4 regions of the Mediterraneibacter butyricigenes genome follow, and region 1 is predicted to be linked to each of the others. Evidence: predicted binding sites of a transcription regulator. Region 1 holds the regulator's gene; each other region holds the start of a gene.

Region 1 (4,601 bases):
CCATAACCAACCGGTATCGTTGCCACCCGCATCTCCTTTTCTGAAACAAAGGTTCCTCCGTAACTGATGGATGTCCCGGCAGGAATTGTCTTAACAAATGCAATATGGCTCAGTAATTTCATAGCCGGTTTTAAATCTACATGCTCTGTGCCCACCTCATCTGAAGGATAAAGTCCATAGAGGGAGATTCCTGCACGCACCATATCATGACTGTACTCCGGATAATCAATCAGCCCGGCGCTGTTGTCACAGTGACAAAGCGGGAAGCGCACTCCTTTTTCTGCCAGTTTGTCGATCATCCACTGGAATTTTTCATGCTGCTGATCCGTATAATCCCGCGGTGTTTCATCGGCCTTTGCAAAATGTGTGAAAATCCCTTCCAGTTCCAGATTCGGAAGCTTTGCAATCCGACAGATTGTATCAACACTGTCTTCATCTATCGGAAAACCAAGTCTTCCCATTCCGGTATCCAGTTTGATATGGATATATGCCGTTTTATGATTTTCCTGCGCAAGCCTGGAAATCGCCTCCGCCTGCTCCTCCATATAGACATTGACACGGATCTCATGATCCAGCATCATATCATATCCGTCTTCAAAGATACAGCCAAGAACCAGTGCCGGTTTACGGATCCCGTTCTTGGCAAGCTCCAGCGCCTCATCCAGTGTGGCGACTGCGTATCCCCAGACATAATTCAGCTTTTCCAGTACACCGGCCACCTCTACTGCACCGTGACCATATCCATCCGTTTTGATGACTCCGATCATTTTTGTATCAGAAGGAATATTCTGATGCATCTGTTCCATATTATATGCAATATGATCCAGATTAATTTCCGCATAAACCCTTTCGTGAAGTTTCATGCTGTTAGACCTCCTTTTGGTTTCAAGTTCTTTCTTTATTTTCAACGTCTTTTATTGCCAGCGTTCACAATATTCTATCTCATGGATCAGGTCTCTGGCAAGTACTCCGTAAGATCCTTTTTCTTTTTTTGCCTGATCTCCTGCCATTCCATGTAAAAACACGCCGGTAATCGCCGCATCATACGCAGATATTCTCTGTGCCAGAAGACCTGTAATGACACCGGTTAATACATCCCCGGATCCGCCTTTTGCCATCGCCTGATTTCCGGTTGTGTTCAGATAAGGATGCTCGTCCTGTTTCATTACCAGTGTCCGTGCATCTTTTAGCACACAGGTTACCGAATATTCTTCCACGAATTTCTTCAGGATTTCAAAGCGTCCTGTCTGAATCTCAGCAACAGGTTTTCCGCCAAGAAGCCTGCTCATTTCTTTCATATGAGGCGTAAGAACCGTCGCTTGCTTTCGTGTCTTCAGTAACTCCAGTCGATTCTGTTCTGCCAGAAGATTCAGTCCGTCCGCATCGATGACACAGGGAACCTCTGCCTGTGTCAGCACGGTTTCCAGAATCTCTGCCGCTTTCTTTCCTTTTGAAAGTCCCGGTCCGATTCCGATCACATCTGCCCATTCTGTCACGGACGATACAGACTCTTTTTCATAGGTAGTTATAATTGCTTCCGGTAACAGTTGCTGCAAGACCTGACGGTTGCTCTCCGGTGTATAGATCTTAACCAGACCTGCTCCGATTCCGTAAGCTGCCGCCGCACTGAAAAATGCAGCCCCGGACATTCCCTCGCTTCCGGCAATCAAAAGGACTTTTCCGTAAGTTCCTTTGTGTGAATTCATGAGGCGTCTGGGCAGAACGGATTTCAGATCTTTTCTGTCACAGGTTCTCACCACTTCTTTTTGTTTTGTGAAATAAGTTTCATCGATCCCAATCGGAACCGCAAATACCTCTCCGGCATATTCTTTTCCGGGAAACAGAACAGTTCCCAGTTTTTCACACTGCATGGAAACTGTATAATCTGCACGAAATCCAATCCCCAGAATCTGTCCGTTCTCCGCCGAAACACCGGATGGAATGTCCATTGCCAGCTTGATACCTTTCAACTGATTCATGGTTTCCAGGATCGTAGCGTAACGTCCGGAAATTTCTCTGGAAAGTCCGACTCCAAAAATAGCATCCACCACCAGCGTATAGTCTTTCTCCGGGATTTCAGAAAAGATCTCGCCACCCAGTGTCTTAAAAATCTCCATCTGCGTGGTGCACTCTTCACTTCTGGAAGCTTCCTTCCCCACAAAAGTCACGGTCGGATGGACTCCCTTTTCCAGAAAAAGTCTGGCCAATGCAAATCCGTCTCCTCCATTATTACCGGATCCGCATACAATCAGAACATTCCCTGTATCTATCTGTCTTGCTGCTATAACATGGAGACACTGCAATGCAGCCCGTTCCATCAGAACCAGAGAAGGAATCCCGATTCCGTCTATGGTATGACGATCTGCTTCTCCCATCTTTTTTCCTGTCGGAAGATAACGCATAATTAGCCCTCCTTTATCCATTCCGGAAAAAAGGGTGATACAGAAAGCCTTACGCCCCTGCAACACCCTTCATTTCATGTTCCATCATTTCGTCAGTTCTTTTCATGTTCTCCGTTGTAACGGCTGATATTATAAGACAATTTCATCAGACTCTCCGACAGATGAACATTTTCAACAATGACATCCTCCGGGAGATTCAGATCAATGTGTGCAAAATTCCAGATCGCACGCACACCGTTGTTCACCAGTGTGTTGGCAACTTCCAGTGCTTTCGTCTTCGGAATTGTAAGCACAGCAATTTCAATCTGATTTTTCTTCAGGAAATCTTCCAGTTCGTCCATCAGACGAACCTGAACACCTCGGATTGCCACACCCTGAAGTCTCGGGTTCACATCAAACAATCCTTTCAGGATAAATCCTCTGTCTCCGAAAGCTGCATAATTAGCCAGCGCCTGTCCCAGATTACCAGTTCCGATAATAATCATATTATGAATCTGATCCAGTCCGAGGATCTTACCGATCTCATTGTAAAGATATTTTACATTATATCCGTAACCCTGCTGACCGAAACCACCAAAATTATTCAAATCCTGACGGATCTGAGATGCAGTTACTTTCATTCTTTTACTGAGCTCATTTGATGAAATGCGCTCCACTCCGTCAGCCATCAGTTCACCAAGATATCTGTGATACCTCGGAAGTCTGCCGATGACTGCCTGGGAAATCTCTCTCTCTTCCACTTTTATCACCTCTAACCAATATGTATTTATTATATAGAAAGCATCTTTTAAAGTCAAACATCTTTTCGAGCAATTCTTGTATTTTCCCGAATTTCCGTTATAATGAGATAGAATCATATGATGATATTTCTGCATCATCAGCTATGTTTAAGAAAAAGAATGGAGAAAATACATGATACTGGCATGTCAGAATATAAAAAAATCTTTTGGGGAAGACGTGATCGTTTCTTCCGGATCATTTCATATAGAAGACAGAGAGAAAGCCGCACTGGTCGGACCAAACGGCGCCGGCAAATCCACGATTCTTAAGATGATCGTCGGGGAACTCCCTTCCGACGGCGGAGATATCCTGCTTGCAAAGGGAAAGACTCTTGGATACCTGGCCCAACATCAGGAAATGAATACCGGAGCCACCATCTACGAAGAGGTTCGTTCTGCAAAAGAACCGATCTTCGCAATGGAGCGAAAGATCCGCCAACTCGAAACCGATATGAAACACCTGACTGGCGAAGAACTTTCCGGTACTCTGGAACAGTACAACCGACTGGTGTCTCAGTTTGAACTTGAAAATGGATACGCCTGTGAAAGTGAGATCATCGGGGTTTTAAAAGGTCTCGGCTTTGAAGAATCCGAATTTGGCAAACATGTCAACACCCTGTCCGGCGGTCAGAAAACCCGCGTATCTCTCGGAAAACTTCTGCTCACAAAACCAGATATTATTCTGTTGGATGAGCCTACTAACCACCTGGATTTAAATTCTATCGCATGGCTGGAGACTTATCTGTTAAATTATCCCGGAGCCGTTCTGATCGTCTCCCACGACCGTTTTTTCCTGAACCGGATCGTAACCAAGGTCATCGATCTGGATTACGGAGAGCTTCGGATGTATATGGGAAATTATAAAGCTTATTCCGAAAAAAAACAGCAGATCCGGGATGCAAAAATAAAAGAATATCTGAACCAGCAACAGATCATCAAACACCAGGAACAGGTCATTGAGAAATTAAAATCTTTCAACCGCGAGAAATCCATCAAGCGTGCGGAAAGCCGTGAAAAAATGCTGGAAAAGATGGAGCGGATTGAAAAACCACTGGAAGATTCCGATGGCATGCATTTTTCACTGGAGCCCTCCGTTGTCAGCGGAAATGATGTGCTGAAAGTCGAACATTTAAGCAAACGATTTGACGATCAGGTACTTTTTACCGATGTATCCTTTGAAATTTCCCGCGGAGAACATGTGGCCGTCATCGGCGACAACGGAACCGGAAAAACCACGCTTTTAAAAATTATCAATCAGGTGACCGATGCAAACGAAGGCAGTTTTGTTCTGGGTTCCAACGTGGACATTGGTTATTATGATCAGGAGCACCATGTTCTTCATCCGGACAAAACGATTTTTGAAGAAATCTCCGATGATTATCCGAATCTGAACAATACTAAGATCCGCAATACACTGGCA
Region 2 (4,601 bases), on a different contig from region 1:
GAGCGGCTTTTGTAATAGAACCACATTCTGCTATTTTAATAAAATACTCTAATTGTACTAAACGCATCATACACCTCCGGTCTTCTTCTTTGTGCTTTTTTCACATTTTTTTACGATGCCATAACCAAAAAGAATGTAAAATGCATAAAAAAGAGCTATTAGCTTATTCCTCATTGTTATGATAGTCTAAATTACAAGATAAAAGCAAGAGTATTGTGTAAATATTTCACAAAAGATGAAAATGTGGTTGCCGGTCGGTGGATCGGGAGGGAATGAGATGACGGGATTATCCGCAAATGCTGTCATCCGCAAAATGTGGAAGGAGAATCTATTTTATGGAAAATAATCAAAAGGAACAAACCTATTACCATGGCTCTGAGTCGATTAAACGGCAGGTAGCTTTCGCATTAGGAGGAGCTCCGATGAACCTGTGCTGGGTCATCGTCAGTTCTTATCTGATGTACTTCCTGACAGACGTGGCAATGGTGCCGATGGTTGCCGTATCAACTCTGTTCCTGGCAGTTCGTGCGTTTGACGCAATCAACGATCCGCTGATCGGACTTCTGGCGGATAATACCAAATCCCGTTGGGGACGTTATCGGCCATGGATGATGACGGGAGCAATTTTACTGGTTCCGACCGTAACCTTACTTTTCTGGGCGCATCCGACCTGGAGCACACCGGCGAGAACGACCTATGCCTGTGTTCTTTATGTACTGGCAGTTGTATTTGCAACCATGTGGGATATCCCGTACGGAGCACTGAACTCCTGTGTAACCCCATATGCAAATGAAAGATCCAAATTTGCAAGTAACCGTATTCTGGTTTCTTCCTTTGCATCCGCACTGGCAAGCAGTCTGGTTCTTCCGCTGGTAGCAAAATTCGGTGGAGCAAGCGGAGATATGGCCGGAGGTTATGTGAAGGCAGTGTTCGCAATCTGTATCTTTGCAATTCCATTTGCAATCATCTGCTGTAAGGGAACCAAAGAAGTAGTATATCCGCCGGCAAGCCAGAAGATCAAATTCAGCAAACTGATCCGTGTAATCGCAAAGAACCCGCCGCTTCTGATCATCCTGGTAAGCTTCTTTGCCTATGGATTCCTGAACTATGGTCGAAGCACGGTTGCAACATATTACTTTACTTATACCTGGAACAATCCGGGACTGGCAAGTATATACTTCGGACTGGCAGGAATCCTGTCCGGACTGGCAGCATTCTTCGGATTCTACCTGTTAAAGATCTTTAAAGAGAAGAACTATACCTGTATCTTTGGATATGCAGTGATGGTTGTTTCAAACCTGATCGTGTTCTTTGCAAGCCCGAAGACAATGAGTTCTACCGTGATGATGGTTCTGCTCTGTGTCAGCAATGCAGCAAACGGACTGGTTACAGGACTGATCTATGGAATGGTCCCGGATACCGTAGAATATGGACAGTGGAAGAGTGGAATCCGTACCGATGGATTTGTCTATGCAAGCACCAGTTTCATGAACAAATTAGGTGGTGCAGTCGGACCGTTCCTTCTTGGAATTCTGGTAAATGCAGCCGGATATGTTCCGAATGTAGAGCAGAGTGAAAGTTCTCTTCGCATGATCAACATCTGTATGAACCTGATGCCTGTTATCCTGGCAGCCGTTGCAATTGTTCTTCTTCTGTGCTATAAACTGAATCGGAAACAGCATGGAATCATTCTGGAAGAGCTGGCAGCACAGAATCAGGAAAATGCATAAGCAGAAAATGCAGAAATAGGCTGGAGAAAAATCCGCAAAAAAAGCAGAACAGAAATAAAAAGAAACAGAAATTCCACGCAATAGAATTGAGATTCCCGGCACAAATTGATAAAATAGATGCAGAAGCACAAAATCATGCAAAGAGGGCGAATTCTATGGAAATGGAAGCGTGGAAAGAAGAGACAAAACAGGAAAAGAAACAAGACGCAATGAAGTACCGTCTTGCAGATGCGATGAAGGTTTGTATGAGGAAGATGCCTGTAGAAAAGATCACGGTCAAGGAAATCGTGGCAGAGTGTCAGACCACCAGACAGACCTTCTATCGCCATTTTCAGGATAAATACGACCTGATTAACTGGTATTTTGACCGGATTTTGCTGGAATCTTTTCAGCATATGGGAGAGGGAAAGACGGCCTATGAAGGTCTGGTGAACAAGTTCCATTATATAGAAGAAGAAAAACTCTTTTTTAAGGCTGCGTTCCGGAATGATACCCAGAATTGCCTGAAAGATCATGATTTTCAGTTGATTTTGGGATTCTATGAAAACCAGATCTGCCAAAAAACCCAAAAGCCTTTGTCAAAGGAGATACGTTTTCTATTGGAAATGTATTGTCAGGGATCTGTTTATATGACGACACAGTGGGTGCTTGGCCCGATGAAGGAGACACCGGAGGAGATGGCACAAAATCTGGTGACAGCAATGCCGGCAAAATTAGAAGAGTTGTTCCGAAAATTGGAACTTTTGTGAAAAGAAAGACAAGAAGCTTTGTTGAAAATGAATGTAAAGTGACAAAACAGGAAAAGTGTAACATGCAAATGTTACAAAAGACCTGCTTTGTCACTTTCTTTTTATAGAAAGAGATTGTTATAATATAGTCAAACAAAAGGACGTACATAAAAAAGGAGAGTTGAAAGTTATGGCAAACAGAATTAATCTGAATCAGACATCATTTCACGGAGCAGGAGCAATTCAGGAGATTGCGGCAGAAGTAAAGGTAAGAGGACTGAAGAAAGCATTGGTTTGTTCCGATCCGGACCTGATCAAGTTCAATGTGACCAGCAAAGTGACAAAGGTATTGGAAGATGCAGGACTGGAATATGAGCTGTATTCTGATATCAAGCCAAATCCGACCATCGAAAATGTACAGCATGGAGTCGAGGCATTCAAGGCAGCAGGTGCAGATTATATCGTAGCAATCGGTGGAGGATCTTCCATGGATACTTCCAAGGCAATCGGTATCATCATTGCAAATCCGGAATTTGCAGATGTAAGAAGCCTGGAAGGAACTGCAGCAACCAAGAATCCGTCTGTTCCGATCATTGCAGTACCGACTACAGCAGGAACGGCAGCAGAAGTTACCATTAACTACGTTGTTACAGATGTAGAAAAGAAGAGAAAATTCGTATGCGTAGACCCGCATGATATGCCGGTGATCGCAGTAGTGGATCCGGAGATGATGTCATCCATGCCAAAGGGACTGACTGCTTCTACCGGAATGGACGCTCTGACACATGCAATCGAAGGATATACCACAAAAGCAGCATGGGAAATGACCGATATGTTCCATATTAAGGCAATCGAGCTGATTTCCAAGTCTTTGAGAAGTGCAGTTGCCAACGAAAAAGAAGGACGGGAAGGTATGGCACTTGGCCAGTATATCGCCGGAATGGGATTTTCAAATGTAGGACTTGGAATCGCACATTCTATGGCACATACACTTGGAGCAGTTTATGATACCCCACATGGTGTTGCCTGCGCAATGATGCTTCCGATCGTAATGGAGTATAATGCTGAATGCACCGGAGAAAAGTACAAAGAGATTGCAAGAGCAATGGGAGTAGAAGGAGTAGACCAGATGTCGGTAGAGGAATACAGAAAAGCAGCAGTCGATGCAGTACGTAAACTGTCTGTAGATGTTGGAATTCCGACAAAACTGGAAGCAATCAAAGAAGAAGATCTTCAGTTCCTTGCTGAGTCTGCATATGCAGATGCCTGCGCACCTGGAAATCCGAAAGATGCCAGTGTAGAAGATCTGAAAGCTCTGTTCCGGAAAATTATGTAATTGGTTTCCAATGTCTGTGTAAGGAAGAAAAACATGCATTTGATGCAAGATGACTTCTGACGTTGCGGACAGTGAACAGGAATATCGAAATGCAGAAAACCTGCCGGGAAGGTATGAAAAAGGAAGTTCTCCTAAAAACATACCTTTCAGGTAGGTTTTCTTATTGTTTCTGCTTCTGAAATATGATAAATTAAGTATAGTTCGTTAAGAGGTGAAAGAATATGAAGATATCAACAAAAGGAAGATACGCATTGCGTGTCATGGTAGATCTGGCAGCACATGCCGATGAAAGTGAGTATATCAGACTGAAAGATATTTCGCAGAGACAGGGGATTACGCTGAAATATCTGGAACAGATCATGCCGCTTCTGACAAGAGCAGGATATGTCCGCAGTTATCGGGGAAACAACGGTGGATACAGACTGGCAAAGGATCCGAAAGAGTACACCGTGGGGGATGTGCTTCGGACAACGGAAGGGAGTATCGCTCCTATCGCCTGTCTGGATGATGAGCCAAATCAGTGCGAGAGAGCGTCTCAGTGTACGACGCTTCCGTTCTGGGAAGGGCTTTGGAATGTAATCCGGGAATATGTGGATGGAGTAACGGTGGCAGATCTTCTGGAGCAGTCACAGTCTCAAAATCGTTGGGAAAAGGATAAGTGAATCAATGGTTCTGCCGGAAAGCCGGCATAATCTGAAAAGCGGCAAAAGGTTCAGGAACAGCCGAGCAGGAAAAAAAGTAAAAAAGAAAAAATGAAAAAACCTATAAAATATAGTTGACAAATATGTTTTATAGGAATATAATACA
Region 3 (4,601 bases), on a different contig from region 1:
AACTGGCAGCATATGGCGCTGACAAAGTTATCGTTGTAGATGATCCAGAACTGAAGGATTACAGAACTGAGCCATACACACATGCACTGGCATCTGTAATTAATGAATACAAACCGGAAATTATGCTGGTTGGTGCAACAGCAATCGGTCGTGACCTTGGACCTAGAGTGTCTGCACGAGTTGCAACAGGTCTGACTGCTGACTGTACTCAGCTTGAAATTGGTGACTTCCCTCTGAACCCAATGCCAGGAAAAGAGCAGAAGCACAATCAGTTGCTGATGACTCGTCCGGCTTTCGGTGGTAACACAATCGCAACAATTGCTTGCCCGGACAACCGTCCGCAGATGGCAACTGTTCGTCCTGGTGTTATGCAGAAGATCGACAAGATCGATGGAGCTAAGGCAGAAGTGATCGAGTACAATCCAGGATTTACACCGGATAACAAGTACGTTGAGATCATTGATATTGTAAAATCTGTATCCGAGACAGTTGATATCATGGACGCTAAGATCCTTGTATCTGGTGGACGTGGTGTTGGAAGCCCGGAGAACTTCAAACTTCTGGAAGATCTTGCAGAAGCAATCGGCGGAGAAGTAAGCTGCTCACGTGCAGTTGTAGATAATGGCTGGAAGCCGAAAGATCTTCAGGTTGGACAGACTGGTAAGACTGTTCGTCCTCAGGTATACTTTGCAATCGGTATTTCCGGAGCAATCCAGCATGTAGCTGGTATGGAAGAGTCTGATCTGATCATTGCGATCAACAAAGATGAGACAGCACCGATCTTCGAAGTTGCTGATTACGGTATCGTAGGAGACCTGAATAAGATCCTTCCTCAGCTGACAGAACAGATTAAAGCTGCAGTCGCTGCTAAGAAATAATTTGTTAGTTTTCTCTATAAGAAAAGAGGCCATACACTTTTGTGTATTGGCTTCTTTTCTATTAAACAAAAATAGCCGGAATTTTGCAAGTTTTTCTGCTGAAAGTTGATCTGCATACCTTTTGATTGAAGAGTTCACAAAATAGAATTATACTATGTGTATATGAAATAAATAAATCAAAATATTGGAAACGTGCTTATTATGCAGCAGTAAATCATCGATTATCTATAATATATGAAGCAGTAGATTTTTACATAGCAGAAGATTATACATTTCAACCGTGGCTCTCCATTATGGGGCACATTCCTCATAATATGACAGAACAGGAATTAGGCGATCTGCTGTTACCTTATGTAGAGAATGAAAATAACAAAGTTAACATTCTTACCTATCATGAGGATTTTATTATTGGATTAGTGCAAAAAAACTTCAGGGGTAGACAAAAGTGAAATAAGATTAGCGACGATAAAAGATCTCCCCTATATCGAAAAAACATATATCCGTTCAGGTCATAAACAATTGTTAAGCAGAATAAATCAAAAACAGATGTGGGTACTTGATGATGGAAAAGAAATTAAGGCATATGCCGGAATTCATAAGGATGGATCTTTAGGGGTTGAGTATGTTGCTCCGGATTTAAGAAGGCAAAATATTGCCAGCAGAATGCAATTATTTATTGCTGATCAGATGATGAAAAATAATATGATTCCATATGATTTCAAAAGATAATGAAATTGCGAAAAAATTACAGACAAAACATGGATCTACTTTTGCAAAAAAACTTTTCTATTTTTACGCTAAGGGAAAATATGAATTGGAATAACAACAAAAAAGGAGCATTGAATCTTTTTGATTCTTCTGCAAAAGGAATGCATAATGTAGATCAAAAACAGGAGCTTGCATGAATCTTAAGATTCCATGCAAGCTCCTGTAACGTAATCCAAATACACTCAGAGTAATATTATATTCGGAAACCCTTTAAGAGTCATCTATTACTCTATTTATTACTTCTTCTCCAGATATGCATCTTCTCAGCTTCTTTGATCAGTTCATCGCGGAAATCCGGATGAGCAACTGAGATGATCGCTTCTGCTTTCTGCCAGGTAGAAAGACCTTTTAAGTTAACCTTACCATATTCTGTAACAAGATAATGAATGTTCGCACGTGTATCTGTTACTACAGAACCTGGATTCAGGGTTGGCAGAATACGGGATTTCAACTGACCGTCTTTTGTCTTAAAAGTAGAAGAGCAGCAGATAAAGCTCTTACCACCATTTGAAAGATAAGCACCGAGTACGAAGTCTAACTGTCCGCCTGCACCACTGATATGTTTGATTCCTGCTGTTTCAGCATTAACCTGTCCGAAGAGGTCAAGGTCTACCGCATTATTAATGGAAATGAAATTGTCGATGGCACTGATGCTGCGAATATCATTGGTATAGTCAACCGGTGCACTCATCAGTTCCGGATTATCATCCATATAGTCATACATTTTCTTAGTTCCTGCACCGAATGCATATGTCTGTCTGAAACGATCAATCTGTTTCTTAGAACCGTTGATCTTTCCGGCTTTTGCGATATCTACGAATGCATCTACATACATTTCTGTATGAACACCAAGATCTTTCAGATCGGATTCTGCAATCAGAGATCCAACAGCATTAGGCATACCACCGATACCAAGCTGGAGACATGCACCGTTAGGGATCTCGTCTACAATCAGTTTAGCAACCGTTTTATCTACATCAGTTGCCGGTCCGCCTGCACCGAGTTCACCAATCGGCGGATTCTCACCTTCTACGATATATGTAACATCTGAAATATGGATTCCACATTCTGTACCACCAAGGCAACGAGGCATATTTTCATTTACTTCAACAATAATAACCTCTGCACGTTCGCACATTGCACCCAAGTGTGATGCGCTTGGACCAAAGTTGAAATATCCGTGTGCATCCATAGGTGCTACCTGGAACATTGCCACACGGCTTGGTGTTGCAGAATCACGATAATAACGCGGCAATTCAGAGTAGCGGATAGGAGCGTAGTAAGCGCATCCTCTGTTGATCAGATGACGCTCTACACCGGACATATGCCAGGAATTCCAGGTGAAGTGTTCACCGGCGTCCTCACGTTCAAAAATAGCAGGAAGTTTAAAAAGAATACCTCCTCGTACATTCACATCTGTTAATTCATCTGTCCGTTTTGCAAGAGCCTTGTCCAGACTTTCAGCAGTATTTGTACACCAGCCGTAGTCAACCCAGTCTCCGGAACGAACTGTCTTAACAGCTTCATCAGCTGTTACAAGCTTTTGCTTGTATTCCTGTGTGAAATCCATGTTGTAGTACCTCCCTTAAATATAAAAATAATATAGTTAATTATTTAACAACTTTTCCTTTCTAATATTAGCACTAATAGAGGAAGATTACAATAGAAACCCAGAGAAAATCGTGATTATTTGAAGAATCTCATAACGCCGATTACTTTACCGAGGATCGTGACATCTTTCAAAATAATAGGATCCATAAAATCGTTTTCCGGCTGAAGACGGATGACACCTTCTTCACGATAAAAGGTTTTGACAGTAGCTCCATCCTCAATCAGAGCGACGACCATATCTCCGTTAGAAGCAGTACGTTCTTCCTGTACAAGGACATAATCCCCACTTAAAATTCCTGCATTTATCATACTTTCACCTTTTACTTCGAGAATATAGGTCTGTTTATTCGGAAGCATAGATGCAGGAAGAGGAAAATACTCCTCAATGTTTTGTTGGGCAAGTATAGGCTCACCGGCAGCAACCCTTCCGATTACAGGGACATTAACCATCTCACGTCTGGTAAGATTAAAAGTATCATCCAGAATCTCGATCGCACGTGGCTTCGTCGGATCACGGTGAATATATCCGTTCTTTTCCAGAGTCTCGAGATGTGAGTGGACAGAAGAAGTTGACTTCAAATGAACTGCATCACATATTTCCCGAACGGCAGGCGGAAATCCCCGTGTCAGAATCTGCGACTTGATATATTCAAGAATTTCCTGTTGCTTTGGCGTAATCTTACCGTTACTCATAATCTTGTTTCCTTCCTCATTATTCAATCATAAATGTTTCTTTTATTTTATCATAGGGCATTATAAAAAGCAAACATTTGTTTACGAAAATATGTTCGATTTTCTATTGACAAACATACGTTCTGAAGATATAATACTCATATAAGCAAGAACGCACGTTCGTATTCGAGGTAAACTACAAGAGTATAAAATGAATCTGATTTTAAATGAAGATCTTATTTCATTCATTTCGTTTCATTAAGTTGATGGGGAGGTATTATATTATGAAACAGACATATCGTAATGAGAGAAGAGCAGCCGGAAGATTTCACAGAAGATTTTTTGTAACCTTGTTTATTTCTGCGGTTATGATTTGTATGATCGGATATTTCAATAAATCACAGGTGTCCGCTTATGAGCCAACGGACGATCAGACGATCTGTTATAAGAGTATTTTAATCGAACCGGGTGATTCTTTATGGAGTATCGCCAAGACATATATGCCTGAGGAATGTGACTCCATCAATACATATATAGACTCACTGAGAGAACTGAATAATTTGGATTCCGATGAACTTCAGGCAAATGAACATTTAATGATCTATTACATAGATTAACTGATACAATGAGTTAGCTATTATTATCAGTTTTTTTAATTATATCGATATCTCT
Region 4 (4,601 bases), on a different contig from region 1:
GAGGCGATCATTACTTCAGGTGGTGTAAATGTGAAAGAAATCGATCCTGGCACGATGGAATCTAAATTGGTGAAAGGACTGTATTTCGCAGGAGAGGTCCTGGATCTGGATGCGCAGACCGGAGGATTTAATCTGCAGATTGCCTGGTCTACCGGATATACGGCGGGACTTGCGGCAGCTTATGGAGAATGACGCAGCTAAAGAAATTCGAGAGATGCCGGCAGAAGTATAGAAGCGGAACCGGGGCACAACAGATAGAAGGAAAAGAGGAGAAGATATGGGATACAATGTGGCGATTGACGGACCGGCAGGAGCCGGAAAAAGCACGATTGCAAAGCGGGTTGCAAAAGAAAAAGGATTTATATATGTAGATACAGGCGCGATGTATCGGGGAATGGCAATTTATTTCCTGGAGCAGAAGATTTCACCGGATGAGAAGGAAGAGATTGCAAAAGCCTGTCAGAATGCGGAAGTTTCCATTGCATATGAGGATGGCGAACAGCAGATTTATCTGAATGGAAAAAATGTAACCGCATTACTTCGGAAGGAAGAGGTCGGAAAGATGGCATCCATCAGTTCGGCGATTCCGGAAGTGAGACAGAAGCTGCTCAGCCTTCAGAGAAATCTGGCGAAGGAAAAAGATGTGGTAATGGATGGAAGAGATATCGGAACCAATATTCTTCCGGATGCGGATGTGAAAGTCTATCTGACAGCCAGCTCCAGGACAAGAGCAAACCGCAGATATCTGGAATTGCGTGAAAAAAATGTGGACTGTAATCTGGATGAGATTGAAAGAGAGATCATTGCCCGGGATGAGCGGGATATGAACCGTGAGATTGCACCACTGAAACAGGCAGAGGATGCAATCCTGATCGACAGTTCCGATCTTTCCATTGAGGAAGTGACAGAGAAGATTCTGGAATTGTGTAAATGATTGGGATTCACGGACTGAAATTATCATCTGAAACATTAAAAAGGAGAGTTTACAGATTATGGAAGTAAAGCTTGCGAAAACGGCCGGGTTCTGCTTTGGAGTAAAGCGGGCGGTAGATACCGTCTACCGGCAGATAGAAAAAGAACAGTCAGATGTGGAAGACGAAAAAAAGATCTATACTTACGGACCGATCATACACAATGAAGAAGTGATCAAGGATCTGGAGAAAAAAGGCGTGCAGGTTCTGAGGACGGAAGATGCTCTAGACGGAATTTCGGAGGGAACGGTGATCATCCGTTCTCATGGTGTGGAAAAAAGAATCTATGACAAGATGGAAGCCAAAGGTCTGGAAATCGTGGATGCGACCTGTCCTTTTGTAAAAAAGATCCATAACATTGTGGAGAAGGAAAGCCGGGAAGGAAAACACATTGTGATCATAGGAAGTGAAGATCACCCGGAGGTGATAGGGATCAAAGGCTGGGTGAATGGCCCGGTGACGGTCCTGAAAACGGAAGAAGAAGCATGCACATTTGAGGTGGAGGACAACGCTTCGGTGTGTGTCGTGGCACAGACGACATTTAATTACAATAAATTTAAAGAATTAGTTGAAATTATAGAAAAAAAGAGTTATGATATTAGTGTTTTAAATACAATCTGTGGTGCGACGAAAGAACGCCAGACCGAAGCAAAATCCATTGCAGAGGCGGTGGATGCGATGATCGTGATCGGCGATAAACACAGTTCGAACACCCAAAAACTATTTGAAATATGCCGAGGGGCATGTGCGGATACGTACTATATACAGACACTTGACGATTTGAATATGAATCAATTAAGGTCCGTGGAAACAGTAGGTATTACAGCAGGGGCATCCACGCCCAATAATATAATTGAGGAGGTTCAAAATAATGTCAGAATTATCTTTTGAACAGATGTTGGAAGATTCATTTAAAACAATACATAACGGGGAGGTTGTTGACGGAACCGTTATCGATGTAAAACCGGACGAGATTATCCTGAACATCGGATACAAATCAGATGGTATCATCTCAAAGAACGAGTATTCAAATGATCAGTCACTTGATCTTACAACGGTTGTATCAGTCGGAGATCCGATGACCGTTAAAGTTCTGAAAGTTAATGATGGAGAAGGTCAGGTGTTATTGACATACAAACGTCTGGCAGCTGAAAAGGGTAACGAGAGACTGAAAGAAGCTTTCGAGAACAAGGAAGTCCTGAAAGCAACAGTAACTCAGATCCTTGGTGGTGGTCTTTGCGCAGACGTAGAGGGCGCAAGAGTATTTATTCCTGCAAGTCTTGTTTCCGATTCTTATGAGAAGGATCTGAGCAAATATGACGGACAGGAAATCGAATTTGTAATCAGCGAGTTCAATCCGAGAAGAAACCGTGTGATCGGAGACAGAAGACAGCTTCTGGTTGCTGAAAGAGCTGAACGTCAGAAAGAACTGTTTGCAAAACTTCAGGTAAATGACAGAATCGACGGAACTGTAAAGAACGTTACAGATTTCGGTGCATTTATCGATCTTGGTGGCGTGGATGGTCTGCTTCATATCTCTGAGATGTCCTGGGGCAGAGTTGAGAATCCGAAGAAAGTATTCAAAGTTGGTGATGAGCTGACAGTACTTGTAAAAGATATCAACGATACAAAGGTTGCGCTCAGCCTGAAATTCCCGGAGACAAATCCATGGGCAAACGCAGCAGAAGACTTTGCAGTAGGTAAAGTGATCGAAGGTCGTGTAGCAAGAATGACAGACTTTGGTGCATTCGTAGAACTGGCTCCTGGAGTAGACGCTCTGCTTCATGTTTCCCAGATCTCCAGAGCACATGTTGACAAGCCGTCTGATGTTCTGTCTGTTGGACAGGTGATTACAGCTAAGATCGTTGATCTGAACGAAGCTGACAAGAAGATCAGCCTGAGCATGAAAGCTCTTGAAAATGAAAATCAGGACGAAGCTACAGAAGAATAATCGTCTTAAATGTTATGTGTGAGAAAAATAGAGGCTGCATAGCCTCTATTTTTTGAATGTTTTTGTGTAAAAAATAACAAAGATTGTATGCGTAAATATACAAGAAATTGAGCAGTATTACTGGATTTTGTGAGATTTTTTGTATTATAATATCTAAAGCTAGATGTAAAGAAGAAAGGAAGGTATGAGAATGGGACTTTTAACATTTAAAGGTGGAGTCCATCCGAATGATGGAAAAAGCCTTGCAAAAGATCAACCCATTAAGGAGCTGTTACCAGTTGGAGATCTGGTCTATCCTTTATCTCAGCATATCGGAGCACCGGCGAATCCAGTCGTTGCAGTTGGAGATCGTGTCCTGAAGGGGCAGAAGATCGCAGAGGCAGGCGGATTTGTGTCTGCACCGATTTATGCATCTGTGTCCGGAACAGTAAAGGCAATCGAGCCACACTTCAATGCTACCGGTTCAAAGGTGAACTGTATTGTTGTGGAAAATGATGGGGCATATGAGGAAGCAGAGCATCTTCCGGCAAAATCTTTAGAGGAACTTTCAAAAGAGGAAATCCTGGAGAGAATCGGAGAAGCCGGAATCGTTGGAATGGGAGGCGCAGGATTCCCGACACGTGTGAAACTTTCCCCGAAAGAGCCGGAGAAGATTGATTATGTAATCGCAAACTGTGCAGAGTGTGAACCATATATTACAGCGGATTACAGAAGAATGCTGGAAAATACGGAAGATCTTGTAAACGGTATGCGTGTCGTACTGAAATTGTTTGACAATGCCAAAGGTATTTTCGGCGTGGAAGACAACAAGAAAGACTGTATTGCAGCCCTGCGTGAAGCTGTAAAAGATGAGCCGCGTATGGAAGTGATGGAACTTCAGACAAAATACCCACAGGGTGGAGAGCGTCAGTTGATCTATGCAACAACCAAACGTGCGATCAATTCCAAGATGCTTCCTGCAGATGCCGGATGTGTCGTTGACAACGTGGAGACAATGATTGGTATTTCCAATGCTGTACTGCGTGGAATTCCGTCAATGGAACGTGTTGTAACAGTCAGCGGTGACGCAGTCGCTCAGCCGTCAAACTTTAAAGTACTCTTTGGAACAAATCAGCAGGAACTGGTAGACGCTGCAGGAGGATTTACCAGTGAACCGGAAAAGATCATCTCCGGTGGTCCGATGATGGGATTCTCTATGTTTACATTGGATACTCCGATCACAAAGACAACCTCATCTATTCTTGGATTTAAAGAGGACATTGTTTCAAAACAGCAGACTTCAGCATGTATTAACTGTGGTCGGTGTGTGGACGCCTGTCCAATCCGCCTGATCCCTTCCAGACTGGCAGATCATGCGGAACATCACGCAGAAGAAGCCTTCGTGAAATTAGAAGGTCTGGAATGTATAGAATGTGGATCTTGTAGTTATGTTTGTCCTGCAAGACGTCAGCTGAAGCAGTCAATTGGTTCTATGAAGAAGATTGCAATGGCGAATCTGAGGAAGAAGAAATAAGAGAGGTGGAAATTGTGAAAGAGAATCGTAATATTTCGGCTTCACCACATGTAAGGGATAAGATGACGACTGACAAGATCATGTATATCGTCTTCGCTGCCCTGTTACCGGCGATGGTATTTGGTGTTTACAATTTTGGAGTACATGCGTTACTCGTTGTAATTGT

What was found. Region 1 encodes Rex, which represses fermentation and respiration genes when NADH is low (regulators of the CRP and FNR family bind a similar motif). Its sites were predicted from a motif close to ATTGTTAANTANTTAACAAT; they were not measured.
Region 2: fucO (lactaldehyde reductase) is a predicted target of Rex. The motif match lies at 2,593-2,612, and genes of this name have one in related genera.
Region 3: KGMB01110_RS00265 (butyryl-CoA:acetate CoA-transferase) is a predicted target of Rex. The motif match lies at 3,249-3,268, and genes of this name have one in related genera.
Region 4: rsxC (electron transport complex subunit RsxC) is a predicted target of Rex. The motif match lies at 2,984-3,003, and genes of this name have one in related genera.

Annotation. Positions count from the first base shown of each region.
Region 1 is NZ_BHGK01000004.1:13,527-18,127, forward strand. Features, by position in the region: gene alr (alanine racemase) at 1-863, opposite strand, end outside; gene KGMB01110_RS14415 (NAD(P)H-hydrate dehydratase) at 915-2,402, opposite strand; gene KGMB01110_RS14420 (redox-sensing transcriptional repressor Rex) at 2,495-3,142, opposite strand; gene KGMB01110_RS14425 (ABC-F family ATP-binding cassette domain-containing protein) at 3,315-4,601, shown strand, end outside.
Region 2 is NZ_BHGK01000001.1:742,910-747,510, reverse strand. Features, by position in the region: gene KGMB01110_RS03585 (LysR family transcriptional regulator) at 1-70, opposite strand, end outside; gene KGMB01110_RS03580 (MFS transporter) at 336-1,730, shown strand; gene KGMB01110_RS03575 (TetR/AcrR family transcriptional regulator C-terminal domain-containing protein) at 1,892-2,479, shown strand; gene fucO (lactaldehyde reductase) at 2,649-3,794, shown strand; gene KGMB01110_RS03565 (RrF2 family transcriptional regulator) at 4,016-4,456, shown strand.
Region 3 is NZ_BHGK01000001.1:49,595-54,195, reverse strand. Features, by position in the region: gene KGMB01110_RS00275 (electron transfer flavoprotein subunit alpha/FixB family protein) at 1-878, shown strand, start outside; gene KGMB01110_RS14825 (hypothetical protein) at 1,004-1,327, shown strand; gene KGMB01110_RS00270 (GNAT family N-acetyltransferase) at 1,398-1,607, shown strand; gene KGMB01110_RS00265 (butyryl-CoA:acetate CoA-transferase) at 1,876-3,216, opposite strand; gene lexA (transcriptional repressor LexA) at 3,333-3,950, opposite strand; gene KGMB01110_RS00255 (LysM peptidoglycan-binding domain-containing protein) at 4,214-4,546, shown strand.
Region 4 is NZ_BHGK01000001.1:129,566-134,166, reverse strand. Features, by position in the region: gene KGMB01110_RS00700 (BaiN/RdsA family NAD(P)/FAD-dependent oxidoreductase) at 1-192, shown strand, start outside; gene cmk ((d)CMP kinase) at 278-934, shown strand; gene ispH (4-hydroxy-3-methylbut-2-enyl diphosphate reductase) at 993-1,862, shown strand; gene rpsA (30S ribosomal protein S1) at 1,843-2,922, shown strand; gene rsxC (electron transport complex subunit RsxC) at 3,113-4,435, shown strand; gene KGMB01110_RS00675 (RnfABCDGE type electron transport complex subunit D) at 4,450-4,601, shown strand, end outside.